Regions from separate parts of the Maribacter aquivivus genome, predicted to be linked through region 1. Evidence: riboswitches for the same ligand, from Rfam matches in the RefSeq annotation. Region 1 holds a riboswitch; the other holds the start of a gene.
What was found. Region 1 has a riboswitch for S-adenosylmethionine ahead of BUC31_RS18480 (homocysteine S-methyltransferase family protein). Riboswitches for the same ligand answer to the same signal wherever they lie in the genome.
Positions count from the first base shown of each region.

Region 2: it holds a riboswitch for S-adenosylmethionine, as region 1 does, so the genes downstream of both, BUC31_RS11895 (Na+/H+ antiporter NhaC family protein) here and BUC31_RS18480 (homocysteine S-methyltransferase family protein) in region 1, are expected to answer to the same signal.

Region 1 is NZ_FQZX01000004.1:80,256-85,418, forward strand. Features, by position in the region: gene metH (methionine synthase) at 1-1,233, opposite strand, end outside; gene BUC31_RS18475 (four helix bundle protein) at 1,230-1,577, opposite strand; gene BUC31_RS18480 (homocysteine S-methyltransferase family protein) at 1,626-2,630, opposite strand; SAM riboswitch class I at 2,749-2,861, opposite strand; gene BUC31_RS18485 (NAD(P)/FAD-dependent oxidoreductase) at 3,020-4,081, opposite strand; gene cobA (uroporphyrinogen-III C-methyltransferase) at 4,176-4,994, opposite strand; gene BUC31_RS18495 (HEPN domain-containing protein) at 4,998-5,163, opposite strand, start outside.
Region 2 is NZ_FQZX01000002.1:347,606-352,768, reverse strand. Features, by position in the region: gene BUC31_RS11915 (thiamine pyrophosphate-dependent enzyme) at 1-291, shown strand, start outside; gene BUC31_RS11910 (response regulator) at 669-1,046, shown strand; gene BUC31_RS11905 (SPOR domain-containing protein) at 1,190-1,936, shown strand; gene BUC31_RS11900 (serine hydrolase domain-containing protein) at 1,952-2,989, opposite strand; SAM-I-IV-variant riboswitch at 3,230-3,328, shown strand; gene BUC31_RS11895 (Na+/H+ antiporter NhaC family protein) at 3,376-4,677, shown strand; gene BUC31_RS11890 (hypothetical protein) at 4,765-5,163, shown strand, end outside.

The DNA of each region.
Region 1 (5,163 bases):
TTCTATGTATGGTAATAGATAAGCTACCGCCTTCTTCATTACTCGGGCAGATTTCACTACTTGTGGCAAGAACATCTTTCCGCTTCCAAATAAATCACCAACCACATTCATACCGGTCATTAGATTTCCTTCAATAACCTGAATTGGCTTATCGGCAGCTAATCTGGCTTCTTCTACATCTTCTACTATGTATTGATCAATACCTTTTACCAAGGCACGTGTAATTCTATCTTGTAATGGCTCTTCTCTCCAAGATAAATCTATCTTACTTTCTTTTGTTTTACCAACTACAGACTCTGCAAAATCTAGTAAACGCTCTGTTGCATCATCTCTTCTATTAAGAATAACATCTTCTACACGTTCTAATAAATCTTTAGGAATATCATCGTAAACCTCTAGCATACTTGGGTTAACGATACCCATATTCATACCTGCTTTAATAGCATGGTACAAGAAAACAGAATGCATTGCCTCACGCACAGGATTGTTTCCCCTAAACGAAAACGAAACATTACTGACACCTCCACTAACACTTGCATGTGGTAAGTTTTCACGAACCCATTTTGTAGCTCTGATAAAATCGAGAGCATTCAATTTATGCTCGTCCATACCTGTAGCAACAGGGAAAATATTTAAATCAAAAATGATATCTTCTGGTGCAAAATTGACTTTATTTACCAAAACATCATAAGAACGCTTTGCTATTTCAATACGTCGGTTATAATTATCTGCTTGTCCAACCTCATCAAATGCCATCACGATTACCGCAGCACCATATCTTTTAATCAATTTTGCATGATGCAAAAATTGCACTTCACCTTCCTTTAAACTAATAGAGTTTACTACACACTTACCCTGCACTACTTGTAAACCAGCCTCAATGATTTCCCATTTAGAACTATCTATCATAATAGGAACACGAGAAATATCTGGCTCGGCAATGACCAAATTCAAAAATTTGACCATGGCCTCTTTTCCATCAATCAGACCATCATCCATATTAATGTCGATAACCTGCGCTCCATTTTCTACCTGCTCCCTTGCAACCGCCAGTGCCTCTTCAAATTTCTCCTCCTTTACAAGACGAAGAAACTTTTTAGAACCTGCAACATTTGTTCGTTCACCAACATTGATAAAGTTAGTCTCGGGGGTAACAATCAAGGGTTCTAATCCGCTTAGTTTTAAAAAGCGTTGCTCGTTGCTCGTTGCTCGTTGTTCGTTTTTTGTACTCATAATTTCTTGTGATAGTTTATGAATCCGTTCAACAACTTTTTAACTCTTTCTATTTCTTTCAAAACGTTATCTATATCTGAAATGTAATTTAAATCTCCGGCTAAAATCAACTGCGTTTCCAGCTCATATAAAGAACCTCTCGCTATATGTAAAAAATGAATAGTCTCCTTATTGGATTGCCTTCCACAACCTTCTGCAATATTTGATGGTACAGAAATAACACATCGTCTAACCTGCGAGGTTAAAGAAAATTGTTCGTCTTTTGGAAAGGACTTTGTCAAAACATAAACTGTTTTAACAAGTACTCTAGCCTGCACCCAAATGTCTAAATCTTTATAATCCATTTAATTTTTATAACTACGATAAACCATTAACGAGAAACGAAAAACGATTTATTTACTAACAACTGTCAACTTTCTAGGTTCATATTTAGCCACCATATTTGCTATCGCCGTAATATGCTCTGGTGTTGTTCCACAACAACCTCCTACAATATTTACTAATCCTTTTTCTGCGTATTCTTTTATTTGTGCTGCCATTTGCTCTGGAGTCTCATCATATTCCCCAAACGCATTTGGTAAACCTGCATTAGGGTGTGCAGAAACTGCATGCTCACTTTTTTTAGATAATACTTCTAAATGAGGTACCAGCTGACTTGCGCCTAAAGCGCAATTAAACCCTACCGATAAAATTGGAATATGTGAAATGGATATTAAAAAAGCTTCCGCTGTTTGTCCGGACAATGTTCTACCCGAAGCATCGGTAATTGTACCGCTCACCATAATTGGCACATCAATATTTCTTTCCTCTTTTACTTCTTCTATAGCAAATAAAGCTGCTTTTGCATTTAAGGTATCAAATATGGTTTCTACCAATAATAAATCTGAACCACCATCTAACAAAGCTTCAACTTGTTGTTTATAGGCTATTCTTAATTCATCAAAAGACACGGCTCTATATCCTGGGTCATTTACATCTGGAGACATGCTTGCCGTCTTATTTGTGGGTCCTATACTACCAGCTACAAATCGTGGTTTATTAGGTTCTTTCGCAGTGAATTCATCAGCTACTTTTTTCGCAATACGTGCAGATTCATAGTTAAGCTCATACACCAAATCTTCCATGTAATAATCTGCCATGGCAATTGTTGTACCCGAAAATGTATTGGTCTCCACAATATCTGCCCCTGCAGCAAAGTATTTACGATGAACCTCAGCAATTGCCTCAGGTTGGGTTAGCGATAATAAATCATTATTGCCTTGTAAAGGGTGTTCCCATTCTTTAAAACGTTCTCCCCTAAAATCTTCCTCAGTAAATTTATAGCGTTGTAGCATCGTACCCATGGCACCATCTAATATGAGAATTCGCTCTTTTAAAATTTCTTTTATATCCTTCATTTTACGTTGTAAAAAGATTCTACATCCAATAAAAAACTAATTCGAAATCAAGTAAGGAAAGTTAGGCTAGATGCCTTTTCTTAAGTTATCTGTCTTTTGTAATGCTATTTTAAATAACACATTCTGCAGAAGTAAGCAGAATAAAGATAGAATGTAGCACCTTCTTTTCCATATTGGAAAGGGTTGCCAAGGTTTCAATGGGTCTAGTCCCTCCACCTTTCTTGATAACGTTTCAATATATTTATGAACTAATTGCAAAGTAACGGCACAGTATGCTCTTATCCAAAACTTCAATAGGTTATTTAGTTAACGAAATTCTGGGGAATTGTCATAAAAAAACCTCTGAATCATTAAAGAATCAGAGGTTTCTGCCATATTACTTAAGTATTTTAGGCTATACTTTGTACTACTTCTTTCTTAGCTTCTTTCTTAGAACCATCAAATCCTTCGACTCCGCCAACGGTAGTATACTTCATTACATATCGTTTACCCGGATTGATTTGTTGGTATGCATACTGACACATTACTGCAGCTTCATGGAAACCTGACAATATCAATTTCAGTTTACCTTCGTATGTATTTACATCGCCAATTGCATATACTCCCGGTATGTTTGTTTGATAATCTTTTGCGTTGTTTACCTTAATCGCATTCTTATGAATATCTAAGCCCCAATCACCTATAGGACCTAATTTAGGTGATAAACCAAAAAGCGGAATAAAATTATCAACTTCTAAATAGGTATCTTCTTTCTCTTTATCTGTATGTTTTATAACTACAGCCTCAAGTTGATTTTTACCATGTAATTCTTTAACCTCAGCTTTAGTAATCAATTTTATTTTACCAAGCTTAGCCAATTCAGCTGCTTTTTCAACAGAATCCAAAGCGCCCCTAAATTCATCTCTTCTATGTACCAAAGTCACCTCTGAAGCCACATCTGTTAAAAATATAGCCCAGTCTAAAGCAGAATCTCCACCACCAGAAATTACGACCTTTTTATCGCGATATACTTCTGGATCTTTAATCATATAAGCAACACCGGTATCCTCAAAATTTACAATGTTCTCGATAGGTGGTTTTCTTGGTTCAAAAGAACCTAAACCACCAGCAATAACTACTACTGGCGCATTATGCTGCGTTCCTTTATTTGTCGTTACTACAAAAGAACCATCTTCCAATTTATCTAAAGTTTCCGCTCTTTCGCCTAACGTAAATCCTGGCTCAAAAGGTTTTATTTGTTCCATTAGATTATCTACCAAAGTACCCGCAAGGATTTCTGGAAATGCCGGAATATCATAAATAGGCTTCTTTGGATATATCTCTGAACATTGTCCACCTGGTTGTGGCAACGCATCTATTAAATGTGTTTTTAATTTTAACAATCCTGCTTCAAACACCGTAAACAATCCGGTTGGTCCCGCTCCTATAATGAGCATATCTGTTTTAATCATAACTATTTATTGATATAGAGCAGCTAGTATTGAGTCTTCACTCCCTATGCTACTTCTTTAAATTCTACTTTATATTTAAACTACTTACTTATTACTATTTACTCAATGAGGTTTCTACTGGACTCAACCTGACATTCTCATTACTTGAATATTCAAGCTTTGCCTTCATCAGTGATTCTCTATGCCTTACAACTTCCCCTATTATAATAATAGCAGGATTAGATAACTCTTCTTTTTCCACTACATCAACAATAGTTTCTATAGTGCCTATACCTACCTTTTCATTTTCACGAGTTCCATTCTGAATAATTGCAACAGGCATGTCTGACTTACCTTCGCCTTTAAACAATGCTACTATCTGTGGTAGTTTGGACATCCCCATAAGTATTACTACAGTAGCACTACTTTTAGCTGCTAAGGCAACATCTGTTGATAGTTTATGTTCTTTTGTTGTTCCCGTAATTACCCAAAAACTTTCTGACGCTCCTCTTTTTGTTACTGGAATATTTTGATATGCCGGTACACTTAAACTAGAGGAAATACCAGGAACCATGGCAACTTCTAAACCATGCGATGCTGCATATTCCATTTCCTCAGAACCACGACCAAATACAAACGGATCTCCACCTTTTAAACGAACTACATGTCCGTGCGATTTTGCCCTACTTATAATGAGCTGATTAATCTGCTCTTGCTGATAGGCATAGCATCCTTTGCGTTTACCAACAAAAATTAATTCTGCATTTTTAGCGTAGTCTAGCAAATCTTCATTTACCAAAGCATCGTACAACACAACATCGGCATTTTCCAGCGCCTTAATCGCTTTTAAAGTGATCAATTCTATATCACCAGGTCCTGCACCTACTACGGTTAATTTTGCCTGTCTATTTTTATGTAAATTACTATCTGCCATGATTTATGCTTCTGCTAATTCCTGTTCTCTAAATTTCGCAACAATCTCTAAAAACGCTTTAGCATCTTTAATATACGATGCTGCAAAAGCTTTTGATGGCTCATTTTGATTCAATTGAAGAACCAATTTCTCGAATCCGCCTGCAACAGCAATTCTTCCATCGGCTACA
Region 2 (5,163 bases), on a different contig from region 1:
GAAACCAATGTCAATTTTGCCGAGTATGCTAAATTATGTGGTGGAGATGGTGTAAGAGTTGAACATGCCAAAGATATTGATGCTGCTGTACTACAGGCAAAGAATAGTAAAAAGCCTTTTATTATAGATGCCGTAGTTAGTAGTGGAGCATTGTCCTTACCTCCTCATATTGGAATAAAAGAAGCTATTGGTTTTGGAACTTCTAAATTAAAGGAAGTAGGACAGGTAATTAGTGGAGATAAAAAGCAATGGAGTAATTTAAAAAAGGAATTACAATCGTATTTTGATTAGTGGTTAGTTTGTTGAGGTAGTCTTTGAATGTTATACTACTTATATTGTAAAGATTCTTTGTATCTAATGTTGGGTACAAAGAATCTTTTTTATTCAATGGCTATTCATGTATAACATTTGGCTAAATGGTTTAATAGAAATAGGAAAATGTTGAGCGCATAGTTTGAATAGTATTAATTGATAGATTTATTCGATTACACTAATCGATTAAACCAGCATGTTAGTCTGATATGCAATAATTAAGTTTTTCATGTTATAATGGCGTTGAAATGTATATTTAACATTTCAAGCAAGTTTTTAGCCTTTCATCCGAATTTATTTTCTAGAATGAGGCATAGCAGTAATTTTCGTCTCTCAAAACTCAAACTCATTAAATTATGAAGCTCGAATTAGTAATCGTAGATGACTCCCATCTTTGGTTGTCGCTAGCAGAGAAACTTGCCAAAACTCATCCGTTAGTACGTAGTGTACTTACTTTTGAAGATTCTTATGATGCTTGGGTGCATATACAAATTGCGAAACCACAAGTTGTGATGTCAGATATAGAAATGCCTGGTATGAACGGACTCTCTTTTCTAGAAATGTTCGCTGATCGTTTGCCATTTATATCAAGTTCTACCAAACAAGAATTTGAAGTTGTTGCTAGAGAACTTGGCTGTGTTGATTTTGTTAGTAAGCCATTTACAAAAAGTGAACTTCACAGGGCTCTAGATTTGGTTTATTATAAGATCTACGGAAAGAAAGTAAGTGCATAATGATACATTCTAAATGAACTACATTTTAAAAGAATTTTCACCCTAAACATCTTAAGATAAGGGTAAATTATATACATAAACATCAGATTGGTTATATTTACTTTTTTAGGTAAATAATTGTACTTCATAACAAACACATAACCATGACCCCCGATAAAGATATTTTTAGTAGCCGAGAAGGCAGATGGGATTTTGTAATAGCCATTGTCGTAATCGCAATTTTCTCTGCATTTATTTACATGTATATGTTTAATAAAGAGGAAGATAGTTCTGTAACTGCCACAGATATTGATACTACAGAAGAAACACCACTACCCGATTCTTATCATTCTGAAGGTCGCGACTATGTATACTCTAATTCTGATACATTTGTTCCCATAACTATCCCGGTAAAAGATGCATACGATCATAATAAAAGTACTGCAGTTGTAATTTCTGATACTATACTTACCGTTTCTGATTTTGAAGAGGAAATAAATGTCGATCTAAAAGAAGAGATAACAACTGAAGTTCAAAGTTTATCTAAAGGTGCATCCGAAGAAAATATAGCAGACATAGAGACTCCAGTTATTGAAAAAAAAGAAGCTGAAATTTCTGCAACTAAGAAAGTCGAGCAGCTACCGGAAGTTACTAAAACAGTACCTGTAGCTACTTCTAATGCTACTTTAAATTGTATTGCAATGGTAGGTGTTTTTAAAGACCCTAATAATAAAAATACAATTATAGAAAAGCTTAAAACATTGGGCTATACTTATGATGAAGGGGCATATCCAAAAGGATTGATCTATGTTGGGGTTCCTGTTGACTGTGGTAATGAAGCCAAAAGAAAGCAACTTGTACTAGAATTAAACGAAGCATTCGGTATTGATTCTTGGGTCAAAAAACGTTAGGTTATCTCATCTATTTTAAGGCAGGTCATAATCTAAACCAGAATAAATACTCAGCGCACCAATTAAAATATCATTCGGTACCATATTTACACCATTAGATACATACGTTATTGTGACATCATCAGAAGGGAAGTATACTGTAGATGATCTATAACCATCAATACTTCCAGTATGTCCAAATCCTTGTTTATTATAGAAAGCAGGAGAATTTAGACCAAATCCATAACCATCTACCATATTTGTCATAAGACTTAATGAGTTTTCTGAAATTAGCTTGCCGTCGAATAAAGCTTGATAAAAGATATTTACACCTTTAGCTGAAGATATAATTGAACCAGTGCCTTGTAATAATGTATAATGCGTTTCTAAAATAGGTGTCCAATTATCATTTTCAAGAAAATATGAAAAAGCTTCATTGTCTTCAGAATTAGTAACCTCACCATTGTAAGTATCTACCAGTTCTAAAGGAACAGCTATTCTATCATTTAAAGATTGGTCGTATGTTTTGGCATCTAAATCTTCTATTATAAAAGATAATAAAACATAATTGGTATTTGAATACTCGTACCTGTCGTCAGGTTCAAAAATGGTTCCGCTACTTATGAAATAGTCTATAAGTTCTGAGCGTGTGGCAGATTCAAAATTTCTTCCTGCCTCGAATTCACCACTTGTATAATTAAAAAGTCCGCTTCTATGTCTTAGTAAATACTCAATAGTAATAATTTCGGCATTGGGTATTTCTGGAAAGTAGTTGTCAAGTGTAGTCTCTAAGCTTAATTTATTTTCTTCAACAAGTTGCATGATAATGGTTGCAGTAAATGTTTTTGTAATGGAAGCTATTCTATATTTAGAAGCTGAATTGGCTTCCATATTATTTTCAATATCAATAAATCCAAAAGAATTTTGATAGTCTTCTTTTCCATCTTTGAAAATTGAAATACTGCCCATGCCTAAATTTTTTTCTTCAATTCTAGTGAAAAACATATCCATTTTGTCTCGATCAAAATCTTCTCCAAATTCGTCAACTTCTGTCGTACAAGAAAAGGCTGTCAATAATAAAAATGTTACAGCAATAGCTTTTAAGTAATGATTCTTCAGGTGTAAATAATTGAATTAGTTGATGTTATGATGCCAAACTTCGACCATTAAAATACGCAAGGTTGTTAATGAAATAATAATTGAAGTTAAATTTAAGGTAATTATGTAGGAGTGTTTCTATAGGAATTCTATTAAAATAAATTAACCTTTTTTAAGATTTAGTAGAAAGATTTATAGACTACATTTGCCGCCTTAAATAATTATCAAGAATCTCAAAAAAAGGAGATAGCAACCTGCAATAACAAGCAAGGTGCTAAATAGATAAGCCAATTAGTTGGAACAAATGTTAACTCATGTGTCTACTTATTTGCTACTATTTCCTTTATAGAACAAAGAAAGAAATGGCAAACACAAAAGACAGAACTCCCAAATTTTCAGCTTTAATACCCTTGTTCGTATTTGTATTTACGTTTTTAGGGGTAGGTATATATCAGAATGATTTCTATGCTTTACCAGCTCCTATTGCGGTAATAGTTGGTATAGTGGTCGCATTTATATTATTTAGGCAAACCATTTCTTCTAAAATTAATACACTACTGAAAGGCTGTGGAGATGATAAGATATTGACCATGTGTCTTATTTATTTGTTAGCTGGTGCTTTTGCGGCTATTACAAATGAAACAGGCAGTGTAAATGCTATTGTAAACCTTGGTTTAGATGTCATAGCCATTCAATATATTTATGTAGGCATCTTTATTATTGCTGGATTTTTATCTGTTTCTACTGGAACATCAGTTGGTGCAATTGTAGCATTGGCACCCATTGTAGTTGGTTTTGCAGATGAAAGCAGTGCAGATTTGGCAATATTATGTGGTGCCTTGTTAGGTGGTAGTATGTTTGGTGATAATTTATCTGTCATCTCAGATACCACCATTGCAGCTACACAATCGTTAGGTTGTAAAATGAGCGATAAGTTTAAGCAGAATATTAAAATAGCGGTACCTGCAGCGTTATTCACCATAACTATTTTAGTATTTCAGGGATTGGGGTTGGAGTCCGTCGTAACTGAAACCACAGTTTATAATTATTCCATCATAAAAATTATGCCATATGTATTAGTTATTATTCTTTCGATTGTGGGAGTTAATGTGTTTGTAACTTTATTGTTAGGTACAATTGTAGCAGGTGCATTAGGAATTGCCTACGGAGACTTTACCCTGATAGAATCAACTAAAATCGCGTATACCGGATTTACCAATATGACTGAAATATTTCTATTGTCATTATTGACAGGTGGCTTAGCTGCATTGGTTGAAAGAAATGGAGGCATCGAATTTATATTGGTCAATATTAAAAAACTGATTAAAAATAAGAAGTCAGCACAATTTGGTATTGCCACTTTAGTAAGTACCATTAATATGGCGATTGCGAATAATACGGTGTCCATTATTATTGCTGGTCCTATTGCAAAAACTATAAATGACGAGTACCATTTAGATAATAAAAAGACCGCTTCAATATTAGATATTTTTGCTTGTATATTTCAAGGTTTACTACCCTATGGCGCTCAGGTTTTAATGATTTTGAGCTTCTCAAAAGGGAAAATCGATTATTTAGATTTGATAAGTAATACTTGGTATTTACTGCTTTTGTTTATTTATACATTATTGTTCATTGGTTTCAAGCCAAAATATATGAAGTAACCTTTAGTATAACGCAATGACTTTTAAAAAGTAATTTTTCTGATAAAAGTCCGTTCTAGCATCTCATAAATTTCAAAACCATTACCTATGAATTTCAAGATGTTACCATTTGCCGTATTGTTTCTTTTTATTTCAAATGTATTTGCTCAAAACAAAGGTGTAGTAACTTTTAAAAACGGAGATATTAAAAAAGGAATTATTGAAAATAAAGGAAGTAAAATTCTTTTTACTGAAATTGAAACTTCGGAACCTAATAAAATTGAACATGATGATATTGAACATATAAAAACTGGAGATATTGAATATTTTAGAACCTCTCCAAAATCTAAGAAATTAGAAGAATTTCAGGTGATTATTTCTGGAGAAACAATGCTAGTTGCACGTAATATTCAAACCAACTACGGTAGTATGAAGGTTGAAAATGATATTTCAAATGCTCAAAGTGGTAATTTAACAGCAAGTCAAAGTTCGCAAGTTTCAAGAAGA